Regions from separate parts of the Streptomyces sp. NPDC088707 genome, predicted to be linked through region 4. Evidence: riboswitches for the same ligand, from Rfam matches in the RefSeq annotation. Region 4 holds a riboswitch; each other region holds the start of a gene.

The links. A riboswitch is a leader RNA that binds a small molecule or an ion and turns the genes downstream of it on or off. The one in region 4 is predicted to bind cyclic di-AMP.
Region 1: linked by a shared signal. The riboswitch ahead of ACIP84_RS28815 (transglycosylase family protein) and the one ahead of ACIP84_RS02325 (transglycosylase SLT domain-containing protein) in region 4 are both predicted to bind cyclic di-AMP.
Region 2: linked by a shared signal. The riboswitch ahead of ACIP84_RS13885 (M23 family metallopeptidase) and the one ahead of ACIP84_RS02325 (transglycosylase SLT domain-containing protein) in region 4 are both predicted to bind cyclic di-AMP.
Region 3: linked by a shared signal. The riboswitch ahead of ACIP84_RS31435 (M23 family metallopeptidase) and the one ahead of ACIP84_RS02325 (transglycosylase SLT domain-containing protein) in region 4 are both predicted to bind cyclic di-AMP.

Annotation. Positions count from the first base shown of each region.
Region 1 covers NZ_JBIVLV010000010.1:306,120-310,890, reverse strand. Annotated here, with positions in the region: gene ACIP84_RS28825 (septum formation initiator family protein) at 1-47, opposite strand, end outside; gene eno (phosphopyruvate hydratase) at 166-1,452, opposite strand; gene ACIP84_RS28815 (transglycosylase family protein) at 1,840-2,565, opposite strand; cyclic di-AMP (ydaO/yuaA leader) riboswitch at 2,569-2,742, opposite strand; gene ACIP84_RS28810 (transglycosylase family protein) at 3,001-4,116, opposite strand; gene ACIP84_RS28805 (cytochrome P450) at 4,267-4,771, opposite strand, start outside.
Region 2 covers NZ_JBIVLV010000003.1:659,691-664,461, forward strand. Annotated here, with positions in the region: gene ACIP84_RS13875 (MFS transporter) at 1-729, shown strand, start outside; gene ACIP84_RS13880 (PP2C family protein-serine/threonine phosphatase) at 860-2,107, shown strand; cyclic di-AMP (ydaO/yuaA leader) riboswitch at 2,309-2,454, shown strand; gene ACIP84_RS13885 (M23 family metallopeptidase) at 2,466-3,626, shown strand; gene ACIP84_RS13890 (hypothetical protein) at 3,699-4,187, opposite strand; gene ACIP84_RS13895 (hypothetical protein) at 4,218-4,433, opposite strand; gene ACIP84_RS13900 (PrsW family intramembrane metalloprotease) at 4,541-4,771, opposite strand, start outside.
Region 3 covers NZ_JBIVLV010000012.1:146,492-151,262, forward strand. Annotated here, with positions in the region: gene ACIP84_RS31425 (pitrilysin family protein) at 1-1,100, shown strand, start outside; gene ACIP84_RS31430 (pitrilysin family protein) at 1,127-2,494, shown strand; cyclic di-AMP (ydaO/yuaA leader) riboswitch at 2,695-2,860, shown strand; gene ACIP84_RS31435 (M23 family metallopeptidase) at 2,873-3,643, shown strand; gene ACIP84_RS31440 (GntR family transcriptional regulator) at 3,867-4,550, shown strand; gene ACIP84_RS31445 (HPr family phosphocarrier protein) at 4,696-4,771, opposite strand, start outside.
Region 4 covers NZ_JBIVLV010000001.1:494,551-499,321, forward strand. Annotated here, with positions in the region: gene ACIP84_RS02315 (phosphocholine-specific phospholipase C) at 1-749, shown strand, start outside; gene ACIP84_RS02320 (hypothetical protein) at 833-1,435, opposite strand; cyclic di-AMP (ydaO/yuaA leader) riboswitch at 1,778-1,961, shown strand; gene ACIP84_RS02325 (transglycosylase SLT domain-containing protein) at 1,967-2,872, shown strand; gene ACIP84_RS02330 (phosphoribosyltransferase family protein) at 2,866-4,155, opposite strand; gene ACIP84_RS02335 (hypothetical protein) at 4,273-4,771, opposite strand, start outside.

The DNA of each region.
Region 1 (4,771 bases), on a different contig from region 4:
CTGATCCGGGTCGCGGTGGAGAACCGGTCCCGGTCCTTCGCGGCCATGTCGTGTCGCCTCCCCTGTTCACGCGGACGTCCCCGCACACGGTACGGGACCGAGTACGGGGACGTACGGAAGCTGCCCTGCGGAGAGGTTCAGCCGTCGATCAGCCTTGCGGGGTGATCAGCCCTTGAAGCGCGGGAAGGCGCTGCGGCCGGCGTAGACCGCGGCGTCGTCGAGGATCTCCTCGATGCGCAGCAGCTGGTTGTACTTGGCGACGCGGTCCGAGCGGGCCGGGGCACCGGTCTTGATCTGGCCGCAGTTCACGGCGACCGCGAGGTCGGCGATGGTGACGTCCTCGGTCTCGCCGGAGCGGTGGGACATCATGCACTTGAAGCCGTTGCGCTGGGCGAGCTCGACGGCGTCGAGGGTCTCGGTCAGCGAGCCGATCTGGTTGACCTTGACCAGGAGGGCGTTCGCGGTGCCCTCCTCGATGCCGCGGGCCAGGCGCTCCGGGTTGGTGACGAAGAGGTCGTCGCCGACGATCTGGACCTTGGAGCCCAGCTTGTCGGTGAGGACCTTCCAGCCGGCCCAGTCGTCCTCGTACAGCGGGTCCTCGATGGACACCATCGGGTACGCGGAGACGAGCTCCTCGTAGTACTCGGTCATCTCGGCGGCCGAGCGGGACTTGCCCTCGAACTCGTACTTGCCGTCCTTGTAGAACTCGGACGCGGCCACGTCGAGCGCGAGCGCGACGTCGGAGCCCGGGGTGTAGCCGGCCTCCTTGATGGCCTCGACGATGAGGTCGAGGGCGGCGCGGTTCGACTCGAGGTTCGGCGCGAAGCCGCCCTCGTCGCCGAGGCCGGTGGAGAGGCCCTTGCGCTTCAGGACGGCCTTGAGGGTGTGGTAGATCTCGGCGCCCCAGCGGAGGGCCTCGGAGAAGGACTCCGCGCCGATCGGGGCGATCATGAACTCCTGGATGTCCACGTTGGAGTCGGCGTGCGACCCACCGTTGAGGATGTTCATCATCGGAACGGGCAGCAGGTGCGCGTTCGGGCCGCCGAGGTAGCGGAAGAGCGGGAGGTCCGAGGCCTCGGACGCGGCGTGCGCGACGGCGAGGGAGACGCCGAGGATGGCGTTGGCGCCGAGGGAGCCCTTGTTCTCGGTGGCGTCCAGGTCGAACATGGCCTGGTCGATCAGGCGCTGCTCGGTGGCGTCGTAGCCGACGAGCTCCGGGCCGATCTGCTCGATGACGGCGAGGACGGCCTTCTCGACACCCTTGCCCAGGTAGCGGTTCGGGTCACCGTCGCGAAGCTCGATGGCCTCGAACGCACCGGTGGAGGCGCCGGACGGAACAGCAGCACGACCGGTGCTGCCGTCGTCGAGGCCGACCTCGACCTCGACCGTGGGGTTGCCTCGGGAGTCCAGGATTTCCCGGGCTACGACGACGTCGATGGACGGCACGAGCATCTCCTTTTTGGGATGTGACGCTGGATGTGACGCAAGGTCGGTGCAGGGTCGCTTGGCCTTGCGACAAGAGCCTAACCGGCTCGGGGGCTCCGGCCAGCCGGGCGCCCGCCCCCTGGGACGAAAAAGGACCCAAGGGCATGCATGTAGGGACGAAGGACCCCAGATCTACCGGCCGGTAACCGCGCCGGGCGTCCGGTTCGCCCGCGGGCTCTCCCCTTAGTACCTCCGCGAGTACCGCCGTACGCCGCCATACGACTCCGTACGACTCCGGAAACGGGGGAACCCCGGCCCGACGCGCACGGGGGATGGGCGCGCCGGGCCGGGGTGGTCACCGCGGGAGGGTCGGAGGGGCCGCGTGAGCCGCCGGACTCACGCGAGCCGCCGGGCTCACTTCAGGTGAAGCTGCTGGCCCGGGTAGATCAGGTCGGCGTTCTCGACGACGTCCTTGTTCAGCTCGAAGAGCTTGGTCCAGCCGCCCTTGACGCCGTGCGCCTGGGCGATCTTGCCGAGGGTGTCGCCGGCCACGACCTTGTACTCGCCGTCGCCCTTCTTGACCTTCTTGCCGGTCGGGGTGGTGACGGTCTTCTTCGCGGCGGCCTGCGGAGCGGCCTGCTGCTGCGTGGCCTTCTTCGGGGCCTGGCGCTGCTCGCTGCGGGTGGTCGGCTGCTCGGCCTTCCGCTCCTGCTGCGGCTGCTGGGTGCTCTGCTGCGGCGCGCTCTCGGCGGCGCCGGTGTTCGGCGAGGCGCCGGAGAGGCCCACGCCGCAGGACGGCCAGGCGCCCTTGCCCTGGCCCGCGAGGACCTTCTCGGCGATGGCGATCTGCTGGGACTTCGACGCCTGGTTGGCGGTCGCGGCGTAGGCGGTGCCGCCGTACGCGGCCCAGGTGGAGGCGGAGAACTGCAGGCCGCCGTAGTAGCCGTTGCCCGTGTTGATGGACCAGTTGCCGCCGGACTCGCACGCGGCGACGGTGTCCCACTCGGAGACCGTGGCGGCCGAGGCGGTGCCCGCGGTCATCAGCGGGGCGGCGACGGCGACACCGGTGACGCCGACGAGCGTGACGACCTGGGTGGCCTTGGAGGGACGGCGGTGTTTGCCCTTACCGGAAAACAGCATGGAGATTCTCCTCACCGACGCCTGTGAGGTGAGCTGTCGGGTTCGGGCCGGAAAGTTGCCCGGCCGCGTGTCCTAGCACGCGGCTTCACCCCAAGCCGTTCGCCGGCCGTCTGTCTCAACGGCCGGGACCGGCACTTACCTTGGGTCCCCCACTCCTGCCTTCGGCGCTTGCGCGACGACTGTTCCCATCGGCCGACGGCAGGATTCGGCGTTTCGGTCGACGGGGCCCGCGGTGGCGAGCGGTGACGACCGTAGACACAGACCCACCGGAAGTTCAAAGAGGCGTATTGCGGAAATAACGCCCCTACTTGCCTTCCGGTGGGGGGTGTTTGTGCAGGTGAGAGGTGACGGGAGCAAAGTTTGCGGACGGGACACGCCAGTTGGGGCGAAGAGACCCATGTCTCACTTGCCCAGAACCGGACATACAGCCCCGAATCACTCCGCCGGGGCGGTCGAACCGTTCGTCAGGTCGAGGGCCTGACCAGGGAGGATGAGGTCCGGATCCAGGCCCACGGTCTGCCGGTTGGCGTCGTAGAGGGCGGTCCAGCCGCCGGGGAGTTCGTTCTCCTGTGCAATGTCGGACAGATTGTCGCCCGGCTGCACGAGGTAGGCGCCCGACTTGCCCTGACTGTCCGTTGCGTCCGATTCCATCGACGCGTCAGCCGGAGACTTCCCCGCGGGCTTTTCGGCCAACTTGTTGTCCGACGAGGCATGTCTACCTGATTCGGCAGAACTGTCCGGGTTGCCGGTTTCCTCCGGGGCGGCGTCGCCCCGGTGCTTCCCGGTTCCGGGAGTGGCCGGCGACACGTCGTCCGTCGGGCCGCCGGGCGTGGTCGCCCCCGGCCCGGTGGGCGTACCGGGCGTGACCGGCGTAACGGACTCATCGGGCGTGCCCGGAGTGGTGGGCACCGTCGGGTGGCTCGGGTCGGTCGACACGGAGGGGCTCGCCGGGGTGGTCGGCGAGACGGGAGCGGTCGGCGAGACGGGAGTGGCGGGTGCGGTGGGCGAGGCCGACTCCGTGGCCTTCTTCGCACCTTCGGAGTCCTTGGACTCCTTCGCCTCCGCCGAGGACGCCCCGGAGGTCCCGGGAAGGCCGGTGGTCCAGTTCGACTCGGGAACCGGGCCCGTGGGGGCCTTGGGGACGCTCGCGGGGCCGGGGTCCACGCCGGGCGAGGTGCCGTCGTTCGTCAGGCCGGCGATCGGCGCGCAGGTGGCCCACTCGGTGGAGCCCTTCGCAAGGGCCTTCTCGGCCACCGCGATCTGCTGGGCGCGGCTGGCCAGGTCGGGGCTGGGCGCGTACGTCAGGCCGCCGTTCCGCTCCCAGCTGTCCTGGGTGAACTGGAGCCCGCCGTACATGCCGTTGCCGAAGTTGGCGCTCCACTGGCCGCCGGACTCGCACTCGGCGACGCGGTCCCAGGTGGCGGCGTCGGCGGCGGAGGCGGACCCGGTGGCGAGCAGCGGCAGCGCCATGGCGGAGCCGGTCACGCCCGCGGCGACGACGATTGCGGGGGCCTGACGGGGGCGACGGTGACGTCCGTTCCCGGAACGCATAGGAGCGCCTTTCGCGTGACGACTGTGTGGACGACCCGAGTTGCCGGACGTGGCCGAATTACTCAACCACGTTGACGAACCGAGCTGACGGGGAAGGTAGCCGTATTCGAACGCTCATCACAAGTCGATGCACCCGCGATCACGTGAAGATCACAGTTCTGACGGATCATCACTTCGTGGAGGTCGTGCGGAAGGGGAGAACTCCACCGGAAGCGTGCGCAATCCGCGCATGATGAGCCCTCCGCGCCAGCGCAGTTCCTCGGGATCGGCGGCAAGTCGCAGGTCCGGAAGGCGCGTCAGCAGGGTGGCGAGCGCGGTCTGTCCCTCGAGCCGCGCGAGCGGTGCGCCCAGGCAGTAGTGGATGCCGTGCCCGTACCCGAGGTGCTGGTTGTCGCGCCGGGCCAGGTCCAGGACGTCCGGCCCGTCGAACCGCTCCGGGTCCCGGTCCGCGGCGGCGAGCACCACGAGGACGGGGTCGCCCGCCGGGATGTCCTGCCCGCCGATGGTCAGCGGCTCGGTCGCGTACCGCCAGGTGGCCATCTCCACCGGCCCGTCGTACCGCAGCAGCTCCTCGATCCCGGTCTCCAGGAGCCCGGTCTCCCCCGCCGCGATCGACGCCTGGAGCAGCTCGCGCTGCGCGGGGTGGCGCAGGAGC
Region 2 (4,771 bases), on a different contig from region 4:
GGGGTGGCCCTGACGGGGGTGTCGTTCCGGCTCACGTGCGGGGTGGCGGCGCTGCTGTTCGCCGGGCTGACCCTCGTACAGCTCCGGTACATGCCCGCCCGGGGGGAGCGGCGGGAGCGGGACGGGGAGGGGCGCGGGCAGTTCCGCACGGTGCTCTCCCACCGCACCTTCTGGCTCTTCTCGCTCGCGATGACCGGCTCCTACGTGCTGTCCTTCCAGGTCTATCTGGCGCTGCCGCTCGCCGCCGGCGGCGCGGGGCCCACGACGGCGCTCTTCGTCGTCTCCGCGCTGGTCGCGCTCGCCGGGCAGCTGCGGATCACCGCCTGGTGCGGGCGGCGGCTGAGCCGGGAGCGTTGTCTGGTCCTCGGGCTCGCCCTGATGGGCGGGGCGTTCCTGCTCCCGGCGGCCCTCGGCCGGGGCCTGGTGGGGCTGCTGCTGTGCGCGGCCGTCCTGGCCGTCGCGAACGCGGTGCTCTACCCGTACGAGATGGACACCGTCGTCGCCCTGTCCCGGGGGCGCTGGGTGGCCACCCACTACGGGCTCTACAACACGGTGTGCGGGATCGGGATCACCCTGGGGAACCTGGGGACGGGCGCGCTGCTCGACGTGACCGGGTGGTCGGCGGCGCCGTGGCTCGCGCTGTGCGCGGTGGGGTGGGGGTGCGCTGCGGCGATGGCCCTCCTGGCGAGGGGCGGGCGGCTGGCGGAGGGAGCGGCACCGGCGGACTGAGCGGGGGCGGGTCACTCCCGGGCCGTACGCCAGTCGGCCCCGTGGGAGTCGCCGCCCCGGGCGGTGGCGGCCACCCTGGGAGGGCGCGGTACGGGCCGCGGCCGGGTACGGACCGGGCAGGAGAGCACAGGTGGGGCACCCCCCAGGAGTGATCGGCGGGCGGCGGGGCGGCGAGGGCCGCCGCCCGTACGGGAGCGCCCGGAGGTTCATCCGGGCGCTCCCGCCGCTGATCATCGTGGGCGGGGTCTTCTTCGACGTCCTGACGCCGCCGAAGTACAGCGCGGCGCCGATGTTCTCGGCGGCCCCGCTGATCGCGGCGCCGTTCTTCTCCACCCTCACGACGCTGCTCACCGGGATCGCGGCCGTCCTCGCCTCCGTCGGGCTGCACGTCTACAACGACACCGCGACCGAGATCCCCTCGCTCACCGAGGTCCTGACCGTGCTCACGGTCTCCGCGCTCGCCATGCTCATCAACCGGGTCGTCCTCCGCAGCGGCGAGCGGCTCGCCTCGGCGCGGGTGATCGCGGAGACCGCGCAGAAGGCGGTGCTGCCGACGCCCGCCGAGCGGATCGGGGGGCTGCAGTGCGCGGCGCGGTACGAGGCGGCGCAGGCGGACGCGTTCATCGGCGGCGACCTGTTCGCCGTCCAGGACACGCCCTACGGGGTACGGCTCGTGGTCGGCGACGTCCGGGGCAAGGGCATGGACGCGGTCGAGGCCGTCGCCGTCGTCATCGGGGCGTTCCGGGAGGCGGCCGAGCAGGAGCGGACCCTGGAAGGCGTGGCGCAGCGGCTGGAGCGGGCCCTCGCCCGGGAAGGCACCCGCCGGCACGGGCTCGACGCCTTCGAGGGCTTCACCACGGCCGTGCTCGCCGAGATCCCGCGCGGTGACGGGAGCGGCACCTTCGACGGTTTCGTACGGGTCGTCAACCGCGGGCACCCGCCTCCGCTGATGCTGTACGCGGACGGGCGCCTGGACACGATGGAGCCAGGCGAGCCGGCGCTGCCGCTCGGCATGGGCGATCTGGCGGCGTGGCCGGACCGGGCCGAGGCGCGGCCGTACCCGCCGGGCGCGACCCTGCTCCTCTACACCGACGGCCTCTCGGAGGCGCGGAACGCCGGGGGCGTGTTCTACGACCCGGGGGAACGGCTCGCCGGGCGGATCTTCCCCGGGCCCGAGGAGCTGCTCGACGCGCTCGTGGACGACGTACGGCTGCACACGGGCGGCGGGTCGACCGACGACATGGCGCTGCTCGCGGTGAGCCGTCCGGCGACGGGGCAGCCGGAGCGGCGCCGGACGATGCCGGTGGTGCCGCCGGGCGGGTCCGGATCCCCTGGCGGGTCCGGATCCCCCGGCGGCGGGCCCGGTCACCGGCCGTAGCCGCAAGGTGTCACTGCGATAACAATTGACATAACGTCAGATCGCGAGGGTTTGGGCCTTCCTTGCTGAAGGGGGGTCAACTCGGACCATTCCCTCCCAATTCAATGAATGATCAAGAGGAACAGCTTGGAATCGGCACCCCGTGTCTATTAACGTTCGATAACGCAGCGCGGTCGTCCCAGCCGTCGCAAGAGGCGGCACCGTGCGCACGCGCCGAATCCTGAAAAGGAACCGGGGAACCACTACTTGGGGTGAATCGGGCCCTCGCACTCGTGCGACCGTGCCCGTAGGAGACCTTCCTGCTCCGAACCCGTCAGCTAACCCGGTAGGCGAGAAGGAAGGAAAGGAGCGCGCCTTCGTGGCGTCCAACACTCCCGCACCCGAAGCCCCCTTCGATGCTTTCGGTGGTGGTGCGGGTCCTGCCGCCCCGGACACCGAGTGGAACCCCACCGAGGGATCCCTCCGCGCCGAGAGCCGCTCCGGCGGCCGCCACCGTGTCGTCAAGCAGCGCTCCAACTTCGCCCGCTCCTCCACCGTCCTCGGCGTCGGTGTGATCGCGGCCGTCGGTGCGGGTGGCCTCGCCACCGCGCAGGAGAAGCCCCCGGTGGCCATATCGCTCCCGGACCTGCCCGACCTCCACCTGCCGGACGCCCACGACCTCCCCGGTGTCGGCGACCTCCTCCCCGAGGAGACCCAGGAGACGGTCAGCGCGGCCCGCGCCAACCCGAACCCGCTCACCGGCGCCACGTACGCCACCCTCGACGACGAGCAGGGCGCCAAGGCCCCGCAGATGCAGCAGGCCGGCCTGGTCACCCAGGACGGCCCGGCCACGAAGGCCGCGCCCGGCGCCGGCGACGCGGGCGAGGCCCTGCGCGCCCGCATCCTCCAGCAGGCCGAGCAGCAGCAGGCCTCCGCCGACGCCGCCGACAAGGCCGCGGCGGAGAAGGCGGCGGCCGAGAAGGCCGCCTCGGAGGCCGCGGCCAAGGCCGACGCGGCGGAGAAGGCGGCCGCCGAGGCGAAGGCCAAGGCCGAGGCGGAGGCCAAGGCGAAGGCGGAAGCCGAGGCCAGGGCGAAGGCCGAGGCGGCGGCCGAGGCCGAGCGCCTCGCCAAACTGGCCGCGAGCTACACGCTGCCGCTCTCCTCCTACAGCCTCAGCGCCACCTACATGCAGTCCGGCTCGATGTGGTCCTCCGGCTACCACACCGGCCTCGACTTCGCCGCTCCCACCGGCACCCCGCTCAAGGCGGTCCACGGCGGCACCGTCAAGTCGGCCGGCTGGTCCGGCTCGTACGGCTACCGCGTCGTCCTGGAGCTCTCGGACGGCACCGAGATCTGGTACGCCCACATGTCCTCCATGACGGTCTCCGCGGGCCAGACCGTGGGCACCGGCGAGACGATCGGCCGCGTCGGCGCCACCGGCAACGTCACCGGCGCCCACCTCCACATGGAGGTGCACACGCCCGGCGGCTCCGGCCTCGACCCGGCGGAGTGGCTGCGTTCCAAGGGCCTCAGCCTCTGACCCACCGGCCTCCGGCCCACCGGCCTCCGGCCCACCCCGCGTCGCCACGAGGGCGACGCGGGTCCGCCCGCCCTACCGTGCGGGCACGCCGGCTCCGGCCTCCGCGATCCAGGCGTCCAACTGCTCCTGGGTGGTGCCGGGGTCGGCGACCAGCGCACCCAGGTCGTCGCCCTCGACGACGGTGGTCGCCAGGGCCGGGCACCTGCGGCAGCCGTCCACACCGACCTGCACCCACCACTTGCAGTGGGGGCGCAGATGACACCGCGGCACGCTCCGCTGCTCGTCCGCCGGCGTCGCGGCCACCCGCTCCACCAGGCCGCAGTCATTGCCCCTGCGGTGCAGACAGTTGCTGACGCAGTGCGACGCGAAGCGCAGGACCCGGGTCGGCTCGACATCCTTCGGGACGACCGGCAGGACGTCTCGGGCCGGCACGGGATCGGCGAGGTACACCACCTCGCCGCCCTGCCCCGACCGCACTCCCAGGACGACCGACTCCGGTGCGTCGGCCTTGCCGCTCGGGCACCATGTCCTGCCCGCTCCGGAACGGTCCGCGGTGCTCATCTCCACCTCCTCGTCCGTCGGGTGGGACCGCTACACGATCTGACCGGCGCAGGCCGGAGTGCAGGCCGCCGCCGTGCGCTCCTGCTCGACCGCCTTGGCCAGGTGCGCCTCCAGCTGCGCCGAGGTGATCTGCCCGGGCTTGGGCGAGGACTGCGCGGACGCGGCACCCGCTCCGCCGAGAACCAGCGCGGCGGCCGCGAGCGCGGCCGCGGTACCCCCGACAGCGGGGCGACTCGTGTACTTCATGCTGCAACCTCCTGGATGGGTACGAAAGGTGTACCGGCACGCTAGGAGGCCCCGCGGACCGCCACCGGCAGTTCGCGGCGGCTGTTGGGGGGCGGTCGCGTCCGCGGCTAGCTGCGGTACGGATTGAAGCCGTCGTAGTCCAGATACTGCGGCGGCGCCCAGACCTGGCCCGTCGCCCGCGCCGCGTACGTGAGGGCGGGGGAGGCGACCGTCCGGCGCTGCCACAGGTGGTGCAGCAACTCCTGCTCCCGGGCCGGGAAGTCGGGTCCGGCCGTGCCGCGCCGGGCCCGGTCCCGCAGGAACGCCAGGGTCGTCGCGAAGGACTCGTACTCGCCTAC
Region 3 (4,771 bases), on a different contig from region 4:
CGGGCGGCTCGCTCAACGGCACGACGAGCTTCGAGCGCACCAACTACTTCGAGACCATGCCCACGCACCAGTTGGAGCTCGCGCTCTGGCTGGAGGCCGACCGCATGGGCTCGCTGCTCGCCGCCCTGGACGACGAGTCCATGGAGAACCAGCGGGACGTCGTCAAGAACGAGCGCCGCCAGCGCTACGACAACGTGCCGTACGGCACGGCCTTCGAGAAGCTGACCGCCCTTGCCTACCCGGAGGGGCACCCGTACCACCACACGCCGATCGGGTCGATGGCCGACCTGGACGCGGCCACCCTGGAGGACGCGCGGAACTTCTTCCGCACGTACTACGCCCCGAACAACGCCGTGCTGTCGGTCGTCGGCGACATCGACCCGGAGCAGACCCTCGCCTGGGTCGAGAAGTACTTCGGCTCCATCCCCGGCCACGACGGCAAGCCCGCACCGCGCTCCGGCGAGCTGCCCGAGGTCATCGGCGAGCAGCTGCGCGAGGTCGTCGAGGAGGAGGTCCCGGCCCGCGCGCTGATGGCCGCCTACCGGCTGCCGCACGACGGCACGCGCGCGTGCGACGCCGCCGACCTGGCCCTGACGGTCCTCGGCGGCGGGGAGTCCTCCCGGCTGCACAACCGCCTGGTCCGCCGCGACCGTACGGCCGTCGCCGCCGGCTTCGGCATGCTGCGGCTCGCCGGCGCGCCCTCGCTCGGCTGGCTGGACGTCAAGACCTCCGGCGGGGTCGAGGTCCCGCAGATCGAGGCGGCCGTCGACGAGGAGCTCGCCCGGTTCGCCGCCGAGGGCCCCACGCCCGAGGAGATGGAGCGCGCGCAGGCCCAGTTGGAGCGCGAGTGGCTCGACCGGCTCGGCACCGTGGCGGGCCGCGCCGACGAACTGTGCCGGTTCGCCGTGCTGTTCGGCGACCCGCAGCTCGCGCTGACCGCCGTCGACCGGGTCCTGGCGATCACCGCCGACGAGGTGCGGGACGTCGCCGCGGCCACGCTGCGCCCCGACAACCGCGCGGTGCTGGTCTACGAGCCGCTGGCGGCCGACCAGAGCGAGAACGCCGACGGCGACGACGAGGAAGAGGGAGCGGACCAGTGACCGACGCCGCCACGTCTTTGACGAGCATGGACTTCCACCCGCAGCCGACGCCCGGCACCGCCCGGCCCTGGGCCTTCCCGGCCCCGGACCGCGGCGCCCTGGACAACGGCCTGACGGTGCTCACCAGCCACCGCCCCGGCCAGCAGGTCGTGGCCGTGGAGATCTTCCTGCCGGCCCCGCTGGACGCCGAGCCCGCCGGTCTCGACGGGGTCGCCACCATCATGGCCCGCGCCCTCTTCGAGGGCACGGACCAGCAGAGCGCCGAGGAGTTCGCGGCCGAGCTGGAGCGCTGTGGCGCCACGCTCGACGCGCACGCCGACCACCCGGGCGTACGGGTCTCCCTCGAGGTTCCCGTCTCCCGGCTGCCCAAGGCGCTCGGCCTCGTCTCCGAGGCCCTGATCGCGCCGGCGTTCCTCGAGACCGAGGTCGAGCGCCTGGTGCGCAACCGCCTCGACGAGATCCCGCACGAGACGGCCAACCCGGCCCGCCGCGCCGCCAAGCAGCTCTCCAAGGAGCTGTTCCCGGCCGAGGCCCGGATGTCCCGGCCGCGCCAGGGCACCGAGGAGACCGTGGAGGCGATCGACGCCGCCGCGGTCCGCGCCTTCTACGAGGCGTACGTCCGGCCGGCCACGGCCACCGCCGTGGTCGTCGGCGACCTCACCGGTGTCGACCTGGACAAGGTCCTCGCCGAGACCCTGGGCGCCTGGACCGGCGAGCCGGCCGAGCCGCTTCCGATGCCGCCGATCACCGCCGACGACACCGGACGGGTCGTCATCGTGGACCGTCCCGGCGCCGTCCAGACCCAGTTGCTGATCGGCCGGGTCGGACCCGACCGCCACGACAGCGTCTGGCCGGCCCAGGTCCTGGGCACGTACTGCCTCGGTGGCACCCTCACCTCGCGACTCGACCGGGTCCTGCGGGAGGAGAAGGGCTACACGTACGGCGTGCGCGCCTTCGGGCAGGTGCTCCGCTCGGACGGCCGGGGGAACGGCGCCTCGATGCTCGCCATCAGCGGCTCCGTCGACACGCCCAACACCGGCCCGGCTCTTGACGACCTGTGGAAGGTGCTGCGGACGCTGGCCGCGGAGGGTCTCACCGACGCCGAGCGGGAGACGGCCGTGCAGAACCTGGTGGGGGTCGCGCCGCTCAAGTACGAGACCGCCGCCTCCGTCGCGGGGACGCTCGCCGACCAGGTCGAGCAGCACCTCCCGGACGACTACCAGGCCCAGTTGTACGCCCGGCTGGCCGAGACCGGCACGGTCGAGGCGACCGCCGCCGTGGTCAGCGCCTTCCCCGTGGACCGGCTCGTCACCGTGCTCGTGGGCGACGCGGCGCAGATCGCGGAGCCGGTGCGTGCGCTCGGGATCGGCGAAGTGACCGTCGTGACCGGCTGATTCACGCCGCCGACACGACAAAGGGGGGCCCCGACGGCATAGTTCGTCGGGGTCCTCCCCTTTGTCCGTATTCGGGGCTTGGGTGGTCGTATGCCTTGTGGCATGTCTTACAAAATGCGTGTCCGGTTGGTGATTGAAAGACGATCCGCATAGCGTCGGTCCGTCTGTTCGCCAGTTGCATGTGCCGCACCCGCGGCATCGGACAGACATCGCCGAGTCCCCGTCAGGCGCGAGCCTGGGGAGCCGGGGACCCACACGTAGTCCCTGGGGTGAATCGGGCGCCTTCGTCTCGTACGGAGGGGCTCGTAGGAGACCTTCCTGCTCCGAACCCGTCAGCTAACCCGGTAGGCGAGAGGGAAGGAAAGGATCAGCCCCTACATGGCGTTCACCCGTGCCACCGGGAAGCATCGTGCTCCGAGCCGGATGGCGCGCCGCGGCGTGGGCATCGCCGGCGCGGCGACGCTCGCCACCACCGGCGTCATCGGAACCCTCGCTTCCCCGGCGCTCGCCGCCGACACGGACACCCGCTCGGTCGAGGACACCGGTCTCATCAAGGTGATCACCGAGGACTCGCTCTCCGAGCGGATCGACGCCCAGGCCGCCGCCCAGGAGCAGGAGGCCTTCGAGGTCGCCGCCAAGGCGAAGGCCAAGGCCGAGGCGAAGCGCAAGGCCGAGGCCCGTGCCAAGGAGATCCGCGAGGCCGAGCAGCGTGCGGCCCGTGAGGCCGAGCGCCGCCGCCTGGCCTCCTTCCAGCTGCCCGTCGAGGGCACGTACGTGTCCACCGGCTACAAGACCGGCGGCTCGCTCTGGTCCTCCGGCAGCCACTCCGGCATCGACTTCCACGCCGCCTACGGCAGCAACGTCGTCTCCGTCGGCTCGGGCACCGTCGTTGAGGCCGGCTGGGGCGGCGCGTACGGCAACAACATCGTCATCCGGATGAACGACGGCACGTACACCCAGTACGGTCACCTCTCCTCCATCGGGGTCTACGTCGGCCAGACCGTCGAGCCGGGTGAGCGGATAGGCATCTCGGGCTCGACCGGGAACTCGACCGGCCCGCACCTCCACTTCGAGGCGCGGACGACGTCCGAGTACGGCTCCGACATCAACCCGGTCGCGTACCTGCGCGCCCGCGGCGTCGGCGTCTGATCCGGGACGGATCCAGGACACCCCTCGCGCAGGACCGGCGTTCCGCCCCCCTCGCATCGCAAAAGCCCCGGCTCGTACAGAGCCGGGGCTTTTCGTCGGTCGCGTGAGACCGATATTCCGTCGGGGCATCGGAAATTCCGGCGTGCTGCAATAGAGTCGCAGATCGGGCGCAGAACAGGCGCCGTCGGAATTGACTCGCGCAGACCAAAGGCGGAGGTCGGACATGCGCATTCCCGCGCACTCGGTATGCACGGCGATCCGGGACGACATCGTCTCCGGAGTCTTCGAGCGGGGCAGCCGGCTGACCGAGGACCAGCTGGCCCGCCGGTACGGGGTGTCCCGCGTCCCGGTCCGCGAGGCCCTGCGCACCCTGGAGTCCGAGGGCTTCGTCGTCTCCCGCCGCCATGCCGGGGCGCATGTCGCCGAGCCCACCGAGCAGGAGGCCGCCGATCTGCTCGACATGCGGGTGCTGCTCGAACCGCTGGGGGCGTCCCGCGCCGCCCAGCGGCGCACGGAGGCGCATCTCAAGGTCCTGCGCGGCCTGGTGAGGCTGGGGCAGGAGCGGGCCAGGCGCGGGCAGGGCGAGGATCTGCGCTCACTCGGCGGCTGGTTCCACGAGACGCTCGCACAGGCCTCCGGGAGCCCGGCCCTGACGGCGCTGCTGACCCAGCTGCGGCACAAGATCGCCTGGATGTACACCGTCGAACTGCCCGAGCGGCCGGTGGACGCCTGGGCGGAGCACGGCGCGATCGTGGACGCCGTGGCGCGCGGCGACGCCGAGCGGGCGCGGACGCTGACCGCGCTGCACGCGGAGCGCTCGCAGTCGCTGCACCGCCTCAAGAGGCCGGACCGCGGCCGTGTGAGGGTTTCGCAACATGCAGTCAACACGGCGAGTTCCCGGAATTAACGCGCGCATCGTATACATGGAATAGGAATTCGATGCCGCTGCTCCGTGCTGCCCTGAAAGGGCAGCGGCGGAAAAGCGAAAGGCCGTGACCGCCCGGAATTCCGGCGGTCACGGCCTTTCGTCGTGCAGTGGGGGTCGACCCGGATCAGACGGTCTCGGGAAGCTCGTCCAGACCCTCGGCGACCAGCTTCGCCAGACGGTCCAGAGCGGCCTCGGCGCCG
Region 4 (4,771 bases):
ACTTCGCCCACCCGGTGTACGGAGTGCCGGCCGGCCTCCCCTCCACGGCGAAGGTCATCGGCCAGGCGACCTGCGGCCCGCTGCCGAACCCCGTGCCCCAGAACAACGCCCAGCCCGCACAGGAGGCCGGTACCCGGCCCGCCCGCGCCCTGCCGTACCAGGTGAACGGCAACCTCGACCGCTTCGAGTTCGGGGCGGCGGGCAAGATCCTCGCCTGGTTCTCGATGACGAACCAGGGCACCGAGGCCAAGCGGGCGGCCCACTTCTCGATCCATCCGCACCAGCACCGCGACACGGCCGCCTGGCAGTACACCGTCGACCCGGGCGGCACGGCCACCGACTACTTCAACATCGGACTGGGTTCGGGGTCCGGCAAGTACGACATCTCGATGATGGGCCCCAACCGCTTCCTGCGCCGGTTCATCGGGGACGCCTCCAAGGCCGGCAAGGCCGTCGAGGTCACCTCCCGGTTCGCGACCGAGGCGGGGACGGGCCGGACGGCCCTGTGGTTCAAGCTGAGCAACACCTCGGCCGGACCGGTGACGTTCACGATCCGCTCGAACGCGTACCGCACGGACGGCCCCTGGACCTACACGGTCCCGGCCGACTCCACGCGGGAGGACTTCTTCAACGCGGTCGCCTACCACAACGGCTGGTACGACTTCACCGTCCTGGCCGACATCGACGGGACCTGGTCGCGCCGGTACACCGGTCACATCGAGACCGGAGTGCCCAGCATCACCGGGTGATCCCACCCTCCGAGAGCGGGGCGGCGGCTTCTCCGCCGCCCCGCGCCCGCGGACGGGCCGTCAGGCTTCCATCGGTCGGGCCGTCAGCGTCCGGCGTGCGCCGCGCGGTGGATCGTCGCGTCGAGGAGGGCCACCGCATCGGCGGCCGTACGGCCCGGAGCACGGTTCCACGGCCCGATCAGCTCGTGCCACCCCCGCGACCGGAGCTCGGCCATGATCCAGGCGGCCGCCTCGTTCATCGTGGTCGCGCTGCCGTAGCCGAGACGGTGCGCGGCGAGGAGCGCACCGCAGACACACCGGGCCCCGCGCGCGTCGCGCAGTTTGTACGGGGCGTTCTGCCAGCCCCACTCCGTCAGCACGAGGCGCGCGTAGCCGAGGTGGACCGAGGGGCGCAGCTCGGCCCGTCCGATGCGGCGCCAGGCGTGCAGCCGGTCGGGAAGGACGGCTCCGATCCGGCCGGGAAGCCGGCGCTCGGCGGGGAGGGACGGCGGCAGCGCTTCGAGCGCGTCGGCGACGAGCCGCTCCACCGGCACGCTGAGCAGGTCACGCCAGCCCTCGACTGCGGGTGCGGGCGTCGACGGCTCGGTCCAGTCCGTGACGATCCGCTGCCATGCGGCGCTCTCGTAGAGGGCGGCGGCCTCGCGGTCGAGGGTCTCGGGGTTGAGCAGGGAGGCGGAGGACGGCATCCGGGTGACTCCTCGGTCGGGTGGCTCCATCTTTCACGAGGAATGTCGGTTTTGCTACGTATGCCCTTGCGTGTCCTCGCGACCGAACAGGCCGCTTATCACCCACTTCCCCATTAACCGAATTTGCGTGCGCATTCGGACATTACGCACCCGGTGACGCGACTCACTTTCCCCGCGACGCGCCGGCGACCGGAATCCGCGCAGGCCGTACGGGACAAGGAAGTTCGATGCCGAGGAGTCACCATCGATCTTGAATTCCATGAATTCGGTGATCCTTTCGCCGACACCCGGACACAGATCCTCTTGTTCTCCGTCGCATTACTGGCCTACGGTCACCTCCATTCGAGTGGATCGCCGAATCCTGCCACCGCTCGAAACACCTCCCTTTCACCCGATGGCAGGAGCGGGGGACCCACGAATACGCCGGCCCGGATTCCGGAACGGCTCGGGGTGAAGCCGCGTGCGCGCGGCCGGACATCTCCAGTCCGAACCCGACAGCTCACCCCGAAGGCGCCGGAGAGGAATCCCGTCATGCCTGCTCACGGTAAGCACCGCCGTCCCCGCCGCCGCCCCGTCTCCCGTGGACTCGCGCTGGTCGGCACGGGCGGAGCCGCTCTCGCCCTCCCGCTGATCGCCCCGGCCGTGGCCGGCGCCGCGCCCGTCTCCGGAGCTCCGGAATTCGCCGCCCAGGCCATCACCGCTCCCGCCGCTCCGGTCGCCGCCAAGGCTCCGGCCGCTCCGGCCGCCGCGCGCACCTACACGGTCGTCAGCGGCGACTCCCTTTCCCTGATCGCCCAGAAGAAGGGAATTCAGGGCGGCTGGAAGGGCCTTTACAGCACCAACAAGAGCGCCGTGGGTGACAATCCGTCACTTATTCACCCGGGCCTTGAACTGACGCTTCGTCCGGCTTCCGTGAAGGCCGCGGCTCCCGCGAAGGCCGCGGCTCCCGCGAAGGCCGCGGCTTCCGCGAAGGCGAAGAAGACCGCCACGACCGAACGGGCGAGCCGCTCCGAGCGCCGGAGCGCCACCCCGGCCGTCGCCACCGGCGGATCGGCCGCCGCTCCCGTTGCCGCCGCCGCTCCGGTGAAGGCCGCGCCCGTCGCCGCCACCCAGTACGCGAACAACCTCGACGGCTGGATCCGCCAGTCGCTGGACATCATGGCCCAGCGCGGCATCCCCGGCTCGTACGAGGGGATCCATCGCAACATCATGCGGGAGTCCTCCGGCAACCCCCAGGCCATCAACCTCTGGGACTCCAACGCCGTGGCCGGCACGCCCTCCAAGGGTCTGCTCCAGGTCATCGAGCCGACCTTCCTGGCCTACCACGTGCCCGGCACGTCGATGGACCTGTTCGACCCGGTCGCCAACATCACCGCCGCCTGCAACTACGCGGCCGACCGCTACGGCTCCATCGACAACGTCAACGGCGCCTACTGATTCCGGAAGTGCCCGGTGAACCAGGAGGTGGCGAGCTCCGCCACCTCCTCCAGGGCGCCAGGCTCCTCGAAGAGGTGTGTGGCGCCCTCCACGACCTCCAGCCGGCTCTCGCACCGCAGCAGCGACTCGGCCCGCCGGTTGAGGTCCAGGACCAGCGCGTCCCTGCCGCCGACCACGAGAAGCGTCGGGGCCTCGACCCGCGCCAGGTGGTCGGCCGCGAGGTCCGGCCGGCCACCGCGTGAGACGACGGCGGCCACGGAGGACTCGACGTCGCCCGCCGCCCACAGCGCGGCGGCCGCTCCCGTACTGGCCCCGAAGTAGCCCAGCGGAAGGCCGTCGCTCTCCGGCCGTCCGGCGAGCCACTCCGTGGCGCGGGCCAGCCTGCCGGCGAGCAGCGGGGTGTCGAAGACATGCGCCCGGTCGACCGCCTCGGCCTCGGTGAGCAGGTCGAACAGCAGCGTTCCCAGTCCCGCCCGGTTGAGCGCCCCCGCCACCGCCCGATTGCGGGGGCTGTGCCGGCTGCTCCCGCTGCCGTGGGCGAACAGGACGATCCCGGTGGCGCCCTCGGGCACCGCGAGCCGGCCGGCCAGCGTGACACCGTCGGCGACGGGGATGCGTACGTCCGCGTCCTGGACGACCGGTCCGTGGACGGCGCGGATGCGGTCCAGACAGGCGACGACCTCAGCGTCCGGGGTCTGCGTGAAGTCCTGGTAGAACTGCCCGATCGCGTAGAAGATCTCCGGCGCGTGGACGCTCACCGTCTCGTCGGCCTCGCCACCGAGCCGGGCCGTCCATCCGTGGGGCGCCACCGGCACCGCGAGGATGATCCGGGCGGCGCCCCGGGCCCGCACCACCCGGCAGGCCGCCAGCGCCGTGGCGCCGGTGGCGAGACCGTCGTCCACGACCAGGACCGTTCGGCCCTCCAGGGGCACGGAAGGTCTGCTGCCCCGATAGCGGCGGGCCCGCTGGTCGAGCTCGGCGTGCTCGCGCTCCTCGACCGCGGCCAGAGCACGCGCGCCGACACCGGCCTCGTGGAGCACGCGCTCGTTCACCACCCGTACGCCGCCCTCGCCGAGCGCGCCCATCGCCAGTTCCGGCTGCTGCGGCACCCCCAGCTTCCGAACGAGGCAGATGTCGAGCGGGGCGTCGAGTGCGTCGGCCACCTCGGCCGCCACCGGCACCCCACCGCGCGGCAGACCGAGCACCACGACGTCATGGCCCTTGAGATGGTCGAGCCGGGCGGCCAGTTGCCGACCGGCGTCGATGCGATCACTGAAGAACATGGCCCGTCGTCCTTCCGCCTGCGCGGCTGCGGGCACGGGGAGGAACGCCGCGCTCCGTCCCCTGCCCGTCCCTCCAGGGTAAGACGCCCCTTCCCCGGTCGGCGGGTGAGCCGGGCGTCAGCGGGACTGGAGGGCGTCCAGGGCCACGGCCTGGGCTATCGCGAGTCGCCGGTCGAGCTCCGGATCCGCTATGTCGAGCACGTACCGGTCGCGGAGACCGAAGAGCTTCTCGACGGACATCACCGAGCGGCCCGACTCGGTGAAGTCGAAGTGGTACGGCACGAAGAAGGGGAGAAGGTCGGTGTAGGGCAGGAACTCCCAGGCACGGCGCAGCAGCGCGAGGCCCTCGCTCCGCTCCTGCCCGGTCGTCTCCCCCTCGGCGCCCTCGCGGCTCAGGTGCCAGGTGCTGCGCAGCAGGGAGGCGCCGAAGTTCTTGCGGAAGCTGCCCAGCCGGGTGCCGGACGCTCCGTGCACGTCGTAGGTCGCGCCGAGGTCGATGACCTGGCGGGCCCTGAAGGTGAAGAGGACCTGGCGCCGGGACTCGTCGGTGTAGAAGGTGACGTGCTCCTTGAGCGCCATTCTCTTCTGATGGGCGAAGGCGACGAGTTCGCCCTCC